DNA from 3 places in the Actinoplanes sp. NPDC023714 genome. Region 1 is predicted to be linked to each of the others. Evidence: riboswitches for the same ligand, from Rfam matches in the RefSeq annotation. Region 1 holds a riboswitch; each other region holds the start of a gene.
The links. A riboswitch is a leader RNA that binds a small molecule or an ion and turns the genes downstream of it on or off. The one in region 1 is predicted to bind cyclic di-AMP.
Positions count from the first base shown of each region.

Region 2: another riboswitch for cyclic di-AMP. It lies ahead of AB0G10_RS20445 (NlpC/P60 family protein); the one in region 1 lies ahead of AB0G10_RS38845 (NlpC/P60 family protein).
Region 3: another riboswitch for cyclic di-AMP. It lies ahead of AB0G10_RS37075 (hypothetical protein); the one in region 1 lies ahead of AB0G10_RS38845 (NlpC/P60 family protein).

Region 1 is NZ_JBFAAR010000013.1:203,754-209,375, forward strand. It holds gene AB0G10_RS38835 (tetratricopeptide repeat protein) at 51-1,076, opposite strand; gene AB0G10_RS38840 (AAA family ATPase) at 1,073-2,314, opposite strand; gene AB0G10_RS38845 (NlpC/P60 family protein) at 2,454-3,410, opposite strand; cyclic di-AMP (ydaO/yuaA leader) riboswitch at 3,445-3,581, opposite strand; gene AB0G10_RS38850 (M56 family metallopeptidase) at 3,706-4,596, opposite strand; gene AB0G10_RS38855 (BlaI/MecI/CopY family transcriptional regulator) at 4,593-4,940, opposite strand; gene AB0G10_RS38860 (cytochrome ubiquinol oxidase subunit I) at 5,016-5,622, shown strand, end outside.
Region 2 is NZ_JBFAAR010000004.1:240,271-245,892, forward strand. It holds gene AB0G10_RS20435 (glutamine amidotransferase) at 1-381, opposite strand, end outside; gene AB0G10_RS20440 (MurT ligase domain-containing protein) at 371-1,591, opposite strand; cyclic di-AMP (ydaO/yuaA leader) riboswitch at 1,971-2,138, shown strand; gene AB0G10_RS20445 (NlpC/P60 family protein) at 2,178-2,972, shown strand; gene mraZ (division/cell wall cluster transcriptional repressor MraZ) at 3,718-4,149, shown strand; gene rsmH (16S rRNA (cytosine(1402)-N(4))-methyltransferase RsmH) at 4,385-5,440, shown strand.
Region 3 is NZ_JBFAAR010000012.1:53,990-59,611, forward strand. It holds gene AB0G10_RS37055 (TetR/AcrR family transcriptional regulator) at 1-226, opposite strand, end outside; gene AB0G10_RS37060 (ABC transporter permease) at 415-1,311, shown strand; gene AB0G10_RS37065 (ABC transporter ATP-binding protein) at 1,304-2,077, shown strand; gene AB0G10_RS37070 (hypothetical protein) at 2,130-3,143, opposite strand; cyclic di-AMP (ydaO/yuaA leader) riboswitch at 3,149-3,285, opposite strand; cyclic di-AMP (ydaO/yuaA leader) riboswitch at 3,493-3,627, shown strand; gene AB0G10_RS37075 (hypothetical protein) at 3,632-4,651, shown strand; gene AB0G10_RS37080 (glycoside hydrolase family 65 protein) at 4,721-5,622, opposite strand, start outside.

The sequences.
Region 1 (5,622 bases):
CAAGATTTAACCGGCCTTTAGTGATGTAACGCGCATCGGTAACATTCCCGTTACCTGTGTTCGGCACGGCCCGCCATGAGCAGTGCGCCGAGACCGGCGAAGCCGGTGGTGAGGGCCAGCCAGTGGCCTGTCCCGGCGTACCCGAGAAGAAGCGCGACCGTCGCGACCGCCGCAACCCACCCGGCGCGGACGGCGCGACGCTGTCGCGACGGCAGCAGGGTGAGGCAGCGCCACGGCAGCAGGCCCGCCGGGATGAGGACGCGGAGACCGAAACCGATCATCACGATGACCACCGTGAGGGCGGCCGCGCGGGCGGCGACCTGCCAGGACGGCCAGAGCAGGGCGGCGGCGGCGAGGACGGCGGTCAGGGGTACGCCGGCCGCGAGACCGCGCCGGAGACCGCCCAGCAGGCCCCGGACCGGCCAGGCCAGGGCGGCGCTGTTGAGCTTGGCCGGATGGTCGGCGGCCAGGTCACGCAGGCCGCGCAGGGAGGAGCGGACGCGCAGCCGCTCGGCATCCAGCAGGGCGATCAGCCAGCGGCCGTCCGGATGTCCGGGATCCTGGGCGAGCGCGGCGGTGACGGCTTTCCGGGCGGCCCCGCGGTTGCCGGCGTGACGTTCGATCTCGCCGAGCGTCAGCAGGTCGGTGACCGAATGTGGATGCAGTTCCAGGGCCCGCTCGACAGCGGCGCGCGCCCCGCCGAAATCCTTGCGCAGCGCCAGCACCCGGGCGAGAACCCGATGGGCCGGCGCATGCGCCGGATCGAGTCGCACCGCTTCCTCGGCTTCGCGGAGAGCTTCCGCCGTCCGCGGGTCGTCCGCCGCCCCGTCGTCGAGCATGAGGCATTCGGCACGCTCGATATGAACGCCGGGGAGGTGCGGGTCCGCGGCCACCGCCGCCGACGCCGCGTCCAGGGCGTCGGCGCGCCTCCCCTGCAGGCGCAGCAGGCCGGCGAGCAGGGAGAGCAGCTCCGGGTCGGCGGGAGACTCGATCAGGCCGGCCCGGACCTCCTTCTCCGCCTCGGCGAGCCGGCCCACGTCGGCGAGGGCGCGCGCCCGGTACGCCGGGGCGGTCACCGAACCTTGCGCTTCTTCAGGTAGGCGGCCAGGTCGTCGTATTCGCCGCTCTCGTTCGCGAACATCGCGACGTTGCGGGCCGTGCCGAACCAGGCGTCGGTGGACGGGCGCACCTCGCGGGCCGCGGCCAGCATGTCGGCCTGCCCGATCATGCGGATCTCGCCGGACGCGATCGAGTCGCGCATCGCGTACTCCGCGGCGGTCTCGCAGAGGTGGGCCAGGTCGGCGCCGGAATAGTGCTCGGTCGCGGCGGCCACGGCGTCCAGGTCGATGCCCGCGACCGGGCGGTCCCGCAGGTGATATTCCAGAATCGCGGCGCGGGCCGGGCGGTCCGGTGGCAGCACCAGCACGGTACGGTCCAGCCGGCCCGGACGCCGGAGCGCCGCGTCGACATCCCACGGCGCGTTCGTGGCCGCCAGCACGAAGACGCCGTCGTTGCCGCCCTCGACACCGTCCAGTTCGGTCAGCAGCTGGTTCACCACGGTACGCATGGACGACTGCAACTGGCTGCGCTTGTGGCCGAGCGCGTCGATCTCGTCGAGGAACAGCACGCACGGCGCGTGGCCGCGGGCCGACTCGAACAGGTCGTGCAGGTTGCGCTCGGAGCTGCCGATCCACATGTTCAGCACGTCGGTGATGCTCAGCGAGATGAACGCGGCGCCCATCTCCCCCGCGACGGCGCGGGCCAGGAACGTCTTGCCGCAGCCGGGCGGGCCGTAGAGCAGCAGGCCACCGCGCAGGCTTTTGCCGAACAGCGAGCGCAGCTTCGGGTTGCGCAGCGGGCCGAGGAAGCTGACCTCGAGGCGCTTCTTCACGTCGGCCATGCCACCGACGTCGGCCAGGGTGACGGTGGAGCGCTCGACGTCGAAGACCCGGTCCTGGTGGCCGCGCACCGGGTCGGGCTCGCCGTCGCTGGTGAACCGCGGCGGGACGACGTCGCCGAACTGCTGCTCCATGGCCGCCCAGTCGAACCCGGCAGGAGCGGGCGCGGGCGGGGCGGCTGGAGGCGAGGCGGGCGCGGGCGAGGCGGGCTCGGGCGGGTTTCCGAGAGCTCGTGCCATCAACTGCTGCGCGGCCTGGTTGGCGGGCTCCCGGGTGAGGACCTGAGCGGCGTGTGCGATCGCCTCGGCGCCGCGGCCCGCGGCGACCAGCAGCTCGGCCAGGTGCAGGCGCAGCGGGAGGTCGTCGGGGCGGGCCTCCACCGCGGCGGAGAGGCTCTCGATCAAGGCGTCGCTCATGACAGGCGATTATGCCCCTGCCGGTCACGAGCGAGTCGCCGGATGGGAACGGCCCTGTGGTCACCGTCACACACAGTGTTCCCCGTACAAAAGAAAAGGCCGCACCGCACGGAGCGGAGCGGCCTTTCCGGCGAATCGGCTACGCCGGCCGGCGATATCCCGCGATGGGACCGCGGTCGATCGTCGCCATCCGCACATGGTCGCCCGTATGCGGCGCGTGCACCACCATTCCGCCACCGATGTAGATGGCGACGTGGTGCACGTCGGAGTAGTAGAAGACGAGGTCACCCGGCTTCAATTCGCCCCGGCTGACCGACTTGGTCGAACCGTACTGGTCCTTCGTGTAATGCTCGAGAGAGACGCCGACCGACGCCCATGCCTTCTGCGTCAGACCCGAGCAGTCATAACTGTTCGGGCCGTTGGAGCCGAAGACATAGGGCTTGCCGATCAGATCGCACGCTTTCTGAGCCGCGCGACCGCCCTTGTCGTTGGTGTAGGTGACCGGGCAGGGGCCGGTGCGCAGCGGGCCGTCGTCGACGTCCGCCGTGCCGTAGGCCGCGATCCGCGCCTTCTGAAGCTTGTCGATCTCTTTCTCGATCGCCTTCTTCTTGCTGGCGAGATCCTTGTCCCGGGCCGCGATCTCGGTCGCGAGCTGGTCCACCGTCGCCTTGTCCCCGGCGTACTTGTCGCGGAGCTTGGCCACGTTCTCGATCGACGCCGTCTGGTTCTGAGCGAGCTGGTCGAGGAGCGAGAGCTTCTCGGTCAGCCCGGTCGGGGAACCGCTCATCAGCATCGCGTTGAACGCGTTCGGCGGGCCTTGCATGTACGCGTCGACGGCCAGGCCCCGGACCTGCGCCATCGCGACGTCCACCTTCACCTGCAGCGGCGTCAGCGTCTTCGCCAGCGAGGACTGCTGCTTGCGCAGCTTCTTCAGCTTGGTGTGCACCGAGTTGTATTCCTCGATGACGGGCTCGAGCTTGTTCCACTGTTCGTCGATCTGCTTCTCGACGCTTGCCGGCGTGGGCTCGGCGTGGGCGACAGCGGGACCGGTGAGAATGATTCCGGCTGCGGCCATCACGCAGATCAGACCGCGCAAGACGCCTTTCCGTTTCACCTCGGTGCGTTGTCCTTTCTTCCCATCCAACCGCCGACCGGGTTAGCTGACGGGTTCGGGCGGGAAGCTGCCCGGCCGCTCGGGGGGAGCGGCTTCACCCCGGACTACCTGGGTCCCCGGCTCGCTTTTTCAGCGATTAGGCGGCGGTTCGGCAGATCGGCCGGGTGGTCGAATGGGGGGCTGCCGGACCGGGCACCACCGTACCGGTCTCGGTTCGGTATACGAAAGGTCGCCCGCGTGGCGAAACCGTGCGCACCATTTCCATTACCCAGGGTGATCAGAATGGCCAGGCGTGCAGGGCGCGCGCGAGCCACGGCACCACCAGGATCACTGTCGGTAGCACCAGCAGGCCGAGCGCCGCGACGCCGGCGGCCACCGCGAAGGGCGTGCTGTCCGGGAGGTCCAGACGAGCCAGCCGCCGCCGTCGCGTCTCCCCCGTGGCCTCCTCGGCCAGCGGCATCGCATCGGCGAGCCGCTCCAGCGCGGCCCGCAGCGGCTCGGGCCCGGTGCGGCGCCTTGCGGCATCGTCCGCCACCATCTCCAACAGCAGATGTACGGCGTCCAGCGGCGCCCGGCTCCGCAGCGGCCCCGGGACGGCCTGGTAGAAGGCCGTGAACGACTCCATCACGAGTTCGTGCCGGTGCCGCAGGTGGGCCCGCTCGTGATCGAGGACGGCGTCGACCTGGTCCCGGTCGAGCACCTGGAGGACCGCGTCGCTGAGCACCACCCGCGGATCCCGGCCGGGCACGCAGTACGCCATCGGCAGCGCCCCGTCGAGGACCCGCACCTCGCCGCCGGGGATCTCCTCGCGGCGCTCCACCCGGTCCAGCAGGTCGACGAGCATCCGGTGCCGGTCGCGGCGGGCGCGGGCCCGGGACATCACCTTGGCCAGCGAGATCAGCAGCCGGATCACGATGGTGGCGGCCACCGCGAGCGAGAAGATCAGCGCGGCCGCGGTCTCCGGGTGCCGGGTGCCGGCGGCGCGGGTCAGCTCCTCGGGGGCGGCCAGCACCACGCCGAGGGCGCAGAGCACCGCGGTCAGGGTGAGGGCCTGCCAGAGCACGACGGCGGCGACCGGCGCGCGGTCGGGCCAGCGCGCCTTCGCCAGGATGCCGGGCGCGACCAGCGACAGCGTCAGTCCGAGAGCGCCCAGCAGGAGCGCGGTCACCGCTTGCGGGCTGCTTCGATCGCTGCCTGCAGGGCCTCGGGCGGCAGCTGCCCCATGAAGTAGGCGAGCGCCGCGTCCCGGTCGGGGGTGGCGCTGAGCGCGTCGAGCATCACGCCCGCGGTCATCTCCTCGCGGGTCTGCGCGGGCACGTAGCGGTAGGCGCGGTCGGCCTTCTGCTGGATGACCAGCTTCTTCTTCGCGAGGCGGTCGAGGACGGTCATGACCGTGGTGTACGCCAGGTCGCGGTCCCGGCTGAGCAGCTCGTGGACCTGGCGGACGGTCAGCGGCTCCCCGGCGTCCCACAGTTTCGCCATGACGTCGCGCTCGAGGTCCCCCATTGCCATGTGTCCCATCCTACTGCACGGCGTCGTACTACACGTCGTAGTATCTACTACGAAGCGTCGTAGGGGGACTTGAAGATGGACGTGCTCGATCTGACCCGGCTTCAGTTCGCGGTCGTGACGATCTACCACTACCTGTTCGTGCCGTTGTCGATCACCTTGGCGGCGACGGCCGCGGGGCTGCACCTCGCGTGGATGCGCACGGATTCGGAGAAATACCTTCATCTCACGAAGTTCGTGGGCAAGCTGCTGATCGCCACCTTCGCGGTCGGGGTCGTCACCGGGCTCGTCCAGGAGTTCCAGTTCGGGCTCGGCTGGAGCGCGTTCGCCCGGTTCTACGGCGACGTCTTCGGGCCGACCCTCGCGATCGAGGGGATGCTCGCCTTCTTCCTGGAGGCCACATTCCTGGCGCTCTGGTACTTCGGCTGGGATCGGCTGCCCCGGAAGGTGCACGCGGCCACCATCGTGATCGTCGCGGTGGGCACGCTGCTGTCGGCATACATCATCCTGGCGGCCAACTCGTTCATGCAGAACCCGGTGGCGTACGCCCTCGACCCGGAGACCGGCCGGGCGCACCTCACGAGCTTCACCGAGCTGCTGACCAACGAGGTGGTGCTCGCGGCCTTCCCGCACACCATCGCGGGCGCGGCGATGGCCGGCGGCGGCCTGCTGCTCGCCATCGGGG
Region 2 (5,622 bases), on a different contig from region 1:
CCGGGTGACGCCCCGGTCCGAGGTTATGTCGAGCAAACCGAGACCCTGACACTTCGCCCCTTTTGCGAAGAATGAGTGCCCGAAGAGCTGATATCCGGCGCAGATCGCGAGGACGGCCGCACCCTGATTGACCGCGCGGTGCAGACCGCCGTCGGTGATCAGGCGCTGCGCGGCGAGGGCCTGCGGGCCGTCCTCGCCGCCGCCGATCAGGTAGATGTCGGCAGTGGTCGGCATCTGCTGGTCGGAGCGGACCTCGTAGGTCTCCACCGGGATGCCGCGCGCGGCCGCCCGGTGGGCCAGGATCAGCAGGTTGCCCCGGTCGCCGTAGGTCGACAGCAGATCGGGGTAGATCCACACGATCCGGAGGCTCTCAGTTGACACGGTCCAACTCCGCTCGGATGTCCTGGAACGCCGTGTAGTTGGCGATCACTTCGAGACGGCCCGGCGGCACCGCCGCGAGCGCCTCGTCGAATCTCTGTACGTGCCGGAACGGCACCTGGTTCACCTGGAGCCGGACGGCCAGGTCGTAGGCGCGGTCGCCGGTGATCAGCACCGGGCGGTTGCGCAGCGGGGAGAAGTCGACGTCGTAGAGCCACGACGTGTCGAAGCCGTCGGGGTCCCGCGCGTTGATGGAGAGCAGTGTCGGCGCCTGCTCGGCCATGTCGAACGCCTCCAGCCAGCTGGCCGGGTTCTTGGCGAGCAGCAGCCGGATGTTGCGGCCGTCCCGGTCGACCTGCGCGTAGCGGCCGGCGATCGAGGTGACCCGGGCGAGCCGGGGGAGTGCCTCGATCGGGCGGACGCCGAACTCGGCCGCGACGGCGAGCGCGGTCGCCGCGTTCCCGATGTTGACCTTGCCGGGCAGCTGGAGCTTCACGAGGTGCCAGTCGCCGCGCGGGTCGATGACGCCCTCGTCCTCGACCTGCCAGCCGGGCCGCGGGCGGCGCAGCGGGCAGCCGGTGCACCACCAGTCGCCGTTCTGCCGCTCGATCGGGTGGCCGCTCTCCGGGCAGACGAACGAGTCGTCCAGCCAGCGCTGGCCGGCGCTGAACCAGGTGGTCTGCGGGCTGCTGCTCGCGGCCCAGACGACCATCGGGTCGTCCGCGTTCGCCACGACTTTGATGCTCGGGTGGTTGGCGAGCGCCACCTTCCACAGCTGCGCCATCATCGCCACCTCCTTGGCCCGGTCCAGCTGGTCCCGGGAGAGGTTGAGCAGCGCCACCACCTTGGGCCTGGTGGCCTCGATGACCTGGGGGAGGTAGTGCTCGTCCACCTCCAGCACGGCGAACGGGGTGTGTCCCTCCTTCGCCAGCGCCGAGGTGTGGCCGGTCGGCATGTTGGCGCCGAACGAGTTGGTGGCGACCCGGCCGAGGACGCCGACGGCGGCCGCGGTGAGACGGGTCGTGGTGGTCTTGCCGTTGGTCCCGGAGACGAGCGCGACAGCGCGCCCGGACGAGAGGTGGGCCAGAAGGTCAGGGTCGATCTTGAGGCCGATCCAGCCGCCGATCACTGAACCGTCGCCGCGTCCCGCGGCCCTGGAGAGCGCCGCCGCGGTCTTCGACGCAGTGGTCGCGACCTTGGCGATGAGAGGCATCTTCCCGTCCGTCACGCCAGCGAGGGTACCGGACCGGAAGGTTACGTCGAGTTGCCGACCGGTCAAGATCACGTGCGCTCGGAGTTTGTGGTGCTCCCGACGTTTTGACCTAGGTGTGAGGTTGATCCTCCGGCAATTGTGTGTTCTGTTTCACCCGTAACTTTCGACCATGAGTGAGCACCCGGTTCCCCTCCGTGGTGGCAAATGTCTCCGGCCGGTAACAAACCGGACACCTACATTTGTGCCAATCACTCTGCGTGACTTTTTCGGCGCTAACGATCATGCGGAACGTCAGGTACCAAGGTTGGGCCGGGCACAACCGCCCGGCTCGCACCGGACGGCTCACGCCGAGCCCTGCCCCGGGTTGGACGGTGCGACCACTGCTCCATCGGTTCAACCACAAAGGCATTCGGGGGCAGGGACGGGGGAACCATTTCCGGCCGGTACCGCTCAACATCGGCCTCGGGGTGAAGTCGCCTCCCGCGACCGGGCACACCTTCCCGCCCGAACCCGACAGCTAACCTCGCAGGCGTGCCGGAGGGAATTCTCTACCGTGCACGAACACAGTTCGCGCCGTGGCCGCCGCATGTCTTCTCGCGGCGCCGGCACTGTCGCACTGTCTCTGGGTCTCTGCCTCTGCGCCGGCCAGCTGGTCGCCACCGCGTCCCCCGCGGCCGCGGCTGCCAGCACCGCGCCGGTCGTGAAGACGGTCGCCGCCACTCAGGCGGCCGCCACGGTGAAGCCCAAGCTGACCGCCAAGGCCAGCACCCGGAAGCTCCCCTGGGGCTCCACCCTCAAGGTGACCGCCAAGGTCATCGACCCGCGCACCGGCAAGGTCGCCAAGGGCACGGTCCGGCTCCAGGGCCTGGTCGGCGGCAAGTGGCGGACGTGGGACACGGCGACCTCCAAGAGCGGTGCCGTGTCGCTCACGTACAAGCCGAAGAACACGTACTACGTCCGCACGCTCTTCACCGGCTCCGGCTACAGCAGCGCCTCCACCGGCAAGGTGAAGATCACGGTCAAGGCCAGCGGTGCCAAGATCCTCGCCGAGGCCAAGAAGCACAAGGGCTCGCTCTACAAGTACGGCGCGGCCGGCCCCAAGCGCTTCGACTGCTCGGGCTTCACCAAGTACGTCTACAAGAAGGCGGCGGGCAAGAAGCTGCCGCACAAGGCGAACTCGCAGCAGAAGTACGGCACCAAGGTCGCCAAGAGCAAGAAGAAGGTCGGCGACCTGATCGTGTTCCGCAACGGGTCGTACGGCTACCACGCCGGGATCTACGCCGGCAACGGCTACATCTACGACTCGCCGCACACCGGCGCCCGCGTCGGCAAGCACAAGATCTGGAGCAAGAACTACGTCGTGCGGCGTCTCGTCGCCTAGTAGTAGGTAGTAAGTAAGGAAGAGCCGGGCGGCGTGGTGGCGCCGGCTGGAGTTCGAACGCCTTGTGGGGTGTGACCCGATCGCCTGGGTCACGCCCCACAGGCGTTTCTTCAGGACCTTCTTCTGTACGACCTACCGCGTCCCCGACCGCATCAGCGCCCGTCCCGTGGCGCACCACACCTGCGGCCACGTTCCCCCGGCGCGACCCGCCGCCGGCCCCGGCGTGCCCTCACCCTCCCAGCCTCCCGCCCCCGGCGGGCCCGCGCCCTCCCGGCTGCCCGCCCGCGGCGTGCCCGACCTCCCGGCTGCCCGCCCGCGGCGTGCCCGCCCTCCCGGCCGCCCGCCCGCGGCGGGCCCCACCTTCCGGCCCGGCGGCCCGCTTCACCCCACCGGAGGGCTCCACTTCGCTCCACCGGGCGCCTCCACTTCCCTCCACGGGGAGCGAAACGGGAGGGCTCCCACAGTGTGAACGCGGAGTTATCGGACTCGCTGGGGTCGATGTCGGAAACCAGACGTCGTCGATCATGGTCTGGCCCTCCACTCCGGCCCACCGCCTGTGAACTGGGGATTCGTCCGCGAAAAGGCCTCGCGAGCGGCTCCATTCGGGTTGCAGGTGGAGGGAAGTGGAGTAGAGTGGGGCGCAGTGGCAGGACCGAGGAACCGAACCGGGACTGCCGGCCCGAGTTGACAGGCGAGACCGTTCCACCGCGAAGGAACGCGACGCCACGGCAAGGGGGGTTGGCCGATGTTCCTCGGCACGCATACCCCGCGCCTGGACGAGAAGGGCCGGCTGATCCTCCCGGCGAAGTTCCGTGACGAGCTGGCGGGAGGTGTCGTGATCACGAAAGGGCAGGAGCGCTGTCTCTACGTGTTCCCGATGCCGGAGTTCCAGCGGCTCGCCGGTCAGCTGCGTGAGGCGCCGGTGACGAACAAGGCCGCCCGGGCATACAGCCGGGTGTTCTTCGCCAGCGCCCACGACGAGGTTCCCGACAAGCAAGGCCGGGTGACGATCCCGGCGCACTTGCGGGAATACGCGAGCCTCGGCCGCGACCTCGTGGTGATCGGCGCCAGCACCAGGGTCGAGATCTGGGACAAGCAGTCCTGGGACGACTACCTCACGGCGAGCGAGGAAGAGTTCGCCGACATCGAGGAGGGGGTGCTGCCCGGCGGACTGTAGGCGTGGCACCTCGGTGGGCCGCACCACGGCCCGGACGCCACTGCCGCCGTACTGCGAGATCTCCAGCCGCTCCCGCTCCTGGCGCCTCTTCCCCGGCGCCAGGCGCGTGTCCGGGCCGGCCACGCCGGCGCCGGGCAGAGCGGATGGGGATCTGGCGGTACGGACAGGCGGCCGGGCCGAAATCGTCGGCCGAGTAAGGGAAACACCGTAGGTGAGACACGTGAATGGGCAGGCTATGGGGGTCGTCATGGGGGAGCCGCGGGGCACGCATGTGCCGGTGCTGCTCGAGCGCTGTCTCGAGCTGCTCGCTCCCGGGCTGGCGCTCCCGGGCGCCGTTCACGTCGACTTCACGCTGGGTCTGGGCGGGCACGCCGAGGCGGTTCTCGAGCGGTTCCCGGACGTCGTCCTGATCGGGCTCGACCGGGACACCGAGGCGCTCGCTCACGCGCGGCACCGGCTCACCCGCTTCGCGGACCGGACACATCTGGTGCACGCCGTCTACGACGAACTGCCGCGGGTGCTCGGCGAGCTGAGCATCCCGGCGATCCACAGCGGGCTCTTCGACCTGGGCGTCTCCTCGTTGCAGCTGGACGAGGCGGACCGCGGGTTCGCGTACTCGCAGGACGCTCCCCTGGACATGCGGATGGACCAGTCCCGGGGCGTGACCGCGGAAGAGGTCGTGAACGGCTACGAGCCGGGCGAGCTGGTCCGGATCCTGCGGCAGTACGGCGAGGAGAAGTTCGCGCCCCGGGTCGTGCAGGCGATCGTGCGGGAGCGGGCGAAAGCGCGGATCACGTCGACCGCACGGCTGGCTGAACTGATCAAGGAAGCGATCCCGGCCGCCGCGCGCCGAACGGGTGGAAATCCCGCAAAAAGGACGTTCCAGGCACTACGCATTGAGGTCAACGCCGAACTGGACGCTCTCGAGGGTGCGGTTCCGGCTGCTTTGGACGTGTTGGCGCCCAAGGGGCGGCTTGTGGTGATGAGTTATCAATCACTGGAGGACAAAATCGTGAAGCGTGCCCTCGCCGCGAGGGCACGTAGCACCGGGCCGATCGACCTGCCGGTCGAGCTTCCCGGCACCGGGCCGACGCTGCGGCTGCTCACCAGGGGGTCCGAGCTGCCGAGCGAGGCGGAGGTGGCGGAGAACCCGAGGGCGGCCTCGGTGAAGTTGCGAGCGGTGGAACGGATCGACGAGCAGGAGCAGGGACCGAAGTACAACCAGGCACCGAGGACCGGCCGCGAACGGCCTCGGATGGCTGGACCGACCCGCGGCGGAGGCGAGAAGTAACAGGCCTCCCCGCGGCGGACGACAGAAGTAACCCCGCGAGGCTGGGCCGACCCGCGGCGGAAAACAGAAGTAACCCCGCGAGTCAACGCACGGGGGACAGGGGCGGTTACGCCCGGGGGCGAACCATGAGGGGGAGGGATGGACATGAGCGAGCGATTCGACGCGCCGCGGTCGGGGGGCCG
Region 3 (5,622 bases), on a different contig from region 1:
TGCGCTCGGCGACGTCCGAGACGATCTCCATGACCATCTCGAGCTTGTTGCTCCATCGCCGGTAGATCGCGGTCTTGCCGACCCCCGCACGGCGGGCCACCGCCTCGATGGACAATCGGCCGTAGCCGACTTCCGCCAACTCGTTCATCACCGCGTTGCGGATAGCAACGGTGATGTCGCCTCGGAGCACCGCCGCTCCGGCTGGTGCGCGCTTAACTGTCGCCACAGAGTCACTATAGCGCTACGACGTAACGGTTGCGTTCCGCCGTTTGGTCAGCTACCGTCACAGCCACGTCGATACGAACCCGTTCCAACGGAGACGGTGAACGCCTGTCATGCTTGTCAGCTGTGTCCTCGCGCAAGCCACCGGAGCCCCCCGCCTCCGCCGGGCCGACTAGATCGGAGCACCATCCCATGCCAGAGACGGCGGTCGCCGAGACCGGCACCGAGCTCTCGCCCAAGGAGCTCGCTCGCCGGCACGGTCTGACGGCGTCCGGGCGGCTTCCCAGCCTGCCCGAATACACGCGTCAGCTCCTCTCGTACCGGCACTTCATCCAGTCGCACGCCAGCGCGAAGATGTCGTCCTCGCTCGGCAGCACCAAGCTCGGCACGGTGTGGCAGGTCCTCACGCCGATCATCAACGCCGCGGTCTACTACCTGATCTTCGGTGTGATCATCGGGACCAGCAAGGGCATCGACAACTTCCCGGCGTACCTCTGCATCGGCGTGTTCGTGTTCCAGTTCACGCAGTCGATCGTGCAGACCGGGATCAACGCGATCACCGGCAACCTGGGCCTGATCCGGGCGCTGCACTTCCCGCGGGCCAGCCTGCCGCTCTCGGCCGCCCTCGTCGAGATCCGCAACTTCATGGTGGCCCTGCTGGTGCTGATGGGCATCGTCCTGATCACCGGCGAGCCGATCACGGTCGAGTGGCTGCTGCTGCTCCCGCTGCTGGCGCTCCAGTCGCTCTTCAACACCGGCCTGGCCATGTTCATGGCGCGGTACGGCTCCAAGAACCGCGACATCAAGCAGCTGATCCCGTTCATCATGCGCTTCTGGATGTACGGCTCGGCCGTGCTCTACCCGGTGACCCTGTTCACCGAGAAGCTGGACGGCTGGCAGCTCGCCCTCGTCGAGGCGAACCCGATGCTCATCTTCATCGAGCTGTTCCGCCACGCGCTGCTGGAGAACGTCACGCTGGCCGGCACGCCGACCATGCTGTGGATCCAGGCACTGGCCTGGAGCGCGGTCGTCGGCATCGGCGGATACGTCTACTTCTGGCGCGGAGAGAAGGGCTACGGCCGTGGCTGACAACGAGCTCGTCCCGACCGTCATCGCGGACAACGCCCACATCATCTACAAGGTGCACAGCTCGGCCTCGCCGGGCAGCGGCAGCCCGCTCGCCAGCTTCAAGCGCCTGGTCACCAACACGAAGGCCGCCAACGTCAAGGAGGTGCACGCCGTCAAGGGCGTGAGCTTCACGGCGTACAAGGGCGAGGCCATCGGCCTGATCGGCAGCAACGGCTCGGGCAAGTCCACGCTGCTCCGCGCGGTCGCCGGCCTGCTGCCGGTCTCCAAGGGCGCGATCTACGCGGCCGGCCAGCCCTCGCTGCTCGGCGTGAACGCGGCCCTCATGAACGAACTGCCCGGCGAGCGCAACGTCGAGCTCGGCTGCCTCGCCATGGGCATGTCGCCGGCCGAGGTGAAGGCCAAGAAGGACGAGATCATCGAGTTCTCCGGCATCAACGAGCGCGGCGACTTCTCGTCGTACCCGATGCGGACGTACTCCTCCGGCATGGCGGCCCGGCTGAAGTTCTCGATCGCGGCGGCGAAGAAGCACGACGTGCTGCTGATCGACGAGGCGCTGGCGACCGGTGACGCCAAGTTCCGCCGGCGCAGCGAGCAGCGGGTGCGTGAGCTGCGGGCCGAGGCCGGAACGGTCTTCCTGGTCAGCCACAGCGAGCAGTCGATCCGGGACACCTGCGACAGGTGCATCTGGCTGGAGTCGGGGCTGATCCGCGCGGACGGCCCGACCGACGAGGTCATGCGCGAGTACGAGGCGTACATGCGGAAGTGAAAAAAGGGCGGGCCGCGAGGCCCGCCCTTTCCCGTCTCAGCGCACTTCTGCTCTAGCGCACCGACAGATGCACGTGGTTCGTGTGATCGCTGGATGGGTCGCCGCCCGCGCCGCTGTAGGACTTCCAGCCACTGCTCGGCAGCCAGATCCGGCGGTACCAGATCACGTAGAGCACGTCGAGCGCGTCCGCGTTGTTGATGAAGTAGTTCGCCAGGTTGGTGCCGTACGTCTTGCTCGCCCCGGTCGCGTCCCCGCCGAAGCCGTTCTTGTCGGCCGCGAAGTCACAGGCCCGGCCCTTCGGGTGCTCACCGCTGTTCTGCTCGCGGAAGCAGTGCACGTAACGCGTGAAGCCGTCGCTCTGGGCCTGCTTCAGGGCGTGCGACATGCGCGGGGTGATGCAGCCGCCGCTGGTCGGGTCGTTCACGGAGCAGCCGGAGCCGGAACCGCTCGGCGCCGGGTCGGCCTTGGCGCTGCCGCCGCCGTCGCTCGACGAGGAGGCGTCCGCGCCCTGGTTCGCCTTCTTCAGCGCCGTCTCGGCCTGGAGCTTCTTCTTCGCCATCACGTTGACCTGCTTCTGCTGGTCCTTCACGGTGGCGTCGATGGCGAGCTTCGCCTTGCGCTGCGCGTCGAGGGTCGTCTTGAGATCCTCGATCGCCTTGTTCTGGTCAGCCGCGACTGTCGACAGGATCATGGTCCGGTCGATGAAGCTGCCGGTGTCGCTCGCGTTGACCAGAGCGGACATCCCGCCGAGCCGGCCCGAGGTGTAGGCCTGGGCGGCGATCTCGTCGAGCGCCGCCTGCTGCGGGCCGACCTGCTCGTCCAGCTTCTTCAGGGTCGCGGTCAGCTCGGTCTGCTTCTGCTTGGACGTCTTCAGCTTCGCCTTCGCCTCGACGTAACCGCGGGAGGCGTCCTCGAGCTGCTCGACGAGAGACTTCGAGCCGCCCTCGCCGTCGTCACCGTTGTCGCCGGGGGCCGCGCTCGCCGGGGACGCCACGACCGCCAGCCCGCACACGGCGAGCAGCAGCCCCATGACAGCCGCCATCCGCCGCGCAGTCTTTCGCTGCACAGGTAAATTCCTTCCGTCGGCCGCCGACCGAGTTAGCTGACGGGTTCGGGACGAAGGAAATCCCTACCGCGGTTGCGGATTCACCCCGAGGAATATGTGGTTCCCCGGCTCGCCGCAGGGGGCGATTAGGCGGCGGTCCCCGGGTGGGAACCGCGTCCGACCATACCCACTCAATCGACAGATCGACAGTTCTCGTACGGTGCGCAATGGTGTGGCCACGCGAGGTGAGATGATTACGGAAAGTCGTTGTGCGGTAACAGTTTTGACCGTTCCGCGGTCCTGAAGCAACGCCATTCCTCAGGTAAACTCGGCGCCGGTCCTGCCAGGACGGCACCGCCCCCGAGGAGCCGGCAGGCCGCCGCCCAATCGTCGGAAGACGAGCCGGGGAACCAGGTCAGTGGGGTGAATCCGCCTTCGGGCGGTAGGGATCTCTTCCGTCCCGAACCCGTCAGCTAACTCGGTCGGCGGTGACAAGGAAGGAACTGTTGATGACCGCACGTCCCCGCCGGTGGCTGACCCTTGCCCTGGCGCCGCTCGTGGCCGCCACGGCCCTGCTCCTGGTGCCGGTGACCCCGGCGTCCGCGGAGCCGAGCGGCTCGTCCTCGACCGCCAAGGAGGACGATGACGACGCCTTGCTCTCCGATGTGATCGAGGCCTCGAACCGCCGTTACGTGACCGCCAAGGCGGCCGTGACGAAGTCCACCAAGGCGCAGGCCAAGCTCAACGTCGAGATCAAGGCGGCGGAGAAGCGGCGCGACGAGCTGATCCCCGAGGTCAACTCGATCGCCCGCGAGCAGTACGTCACCGGCAACCTGAGCGCCGTCGGCTTCCTGCTCGGCGCCAGCTCGTCGAACGACTTCCTGAAGAAGGCGATCTCCCTCGAAGAGATCAACAAGTTGCACGACGAGAAGCTCGGCGAGCTCAACGACGCTATCGCGACGGTCACCGAGAAGAAGGCCAAGCTCGACGCCGAGGTCAAGGCGCAGAAGCAGAACACCGCGCTGATGAAGAAGCAGAAGGACGCGGCGGAGAAAGCCCTGAAACTGGTCGGTGGCGACGCGCTCACCGAAGGTTTCGTGGTCGCCAAATCTCCGGTCGCCGCCGCTGCTCCGCGCAACTCCAGTGGCGGTTTCTCGGCGGAGGGCTGCACCGAGAACGACCCGACCACGAACGGCTGCGTCACCAAGCGCACTCTGCACATGTACAAAGAGGTGAAGAAGGCCGGCTTCGACATGTTCGTCGGCTGCCACCGCGACGGCGGGCCGTTCGAGCACCCCAAGGGCCGGGCCTGTGACTGGTCGCTGCAGAAGAGCGGATTCTCCTCGGCGCACAACGACAAGATGATGAAGTACGGCAACGACCTCATGGCGTTCCTGGTGCGGAACGCCGACAAGCTCGGCATCTACTACGTCATCTGGTACAAGAAGATCTGGTTCCCGGCCTCGGGCTGGAAGGCCTACCACGGCGTCAGCGACCACACCGACCACGTACACGTGTCGATGCTCTGAAAGCTCCTCGCGGCCAGAGACGAGAATGCCCCCGTCCGATCAGGACGGGGGCATTTCGCTGTGCCGCGGTCAGTGCGTGGCGCGGCGCACCGGCGCCCGGCCGTGCGGCTGGGCCGGCGCCGGGCCGACGTGGCCGGCCGGCGGGATCGCCATGGTCACCGGACGGACCTGGGTGACCTCGACCTCCTTGCCGTGGTGCAGCAGCGTGAGCCGGGCCGAGCCGCCACCGTTGCGCAGCGAGTACGTCACCTCGTCGCCGGTCACGCTGACCCGCAGCCGCAGGCCGCGCCAGAGCAGCGAGAACTCCATGTGGTTGATCCGGCTGGGCAGCCGCGGCGCGAAGCTCAGCTGGCCGTTGAAGTCACGCATGCCGCCCAGACCGGCGACCAGCGAGATCCAGGTGCCGGCCAGCGACGCCACGTGCACGCCGTCCCGGGCGTTCTGGTGCAGGTCGTGCAGGTCCATCAGGGCGGCCTCGCCCAGATAGTCGTGCGCCAGCTCCAGGTGCCCGGTCTCGGCGGCGAGCACCGCCTGGATGCACGCGGAGAGGGACGAGTCGCGGACGGTCCGCGCGTCGTAGTACGCGAAGTTGCGCTGCTTCTCCTCCGCGGTGAACGCGTCACCCCGGATGTACATCGCCATGACCAGGTCGGCCTGCTTGATCACCTGCTTGCGGTACAGGTCGAAGTACGGGAAGTTCAGCAGCAGCGGGTAGCCCTCGGCCGGGGTGTTCTCGAAGTCCCACTCCTGGAGCCGGGTGAAGCCCTCGCACTGCTGGTGGACGCCGAGCTCCTTGTCGTACGGGATGTGCACCGCGGCGGCGGCATCCCGCCACGACGCGGCCTCCTCGTCGTCCACCCCGAGCTTGCGGGCCAGATCCGGGTGACGCTTGCAGGCGTCGACCGCGGTCATCAGGTTCTGCTGCGCCATCAGGTTGGTGTAGATGTTGTCGTTGACCACGGCGGTGTACT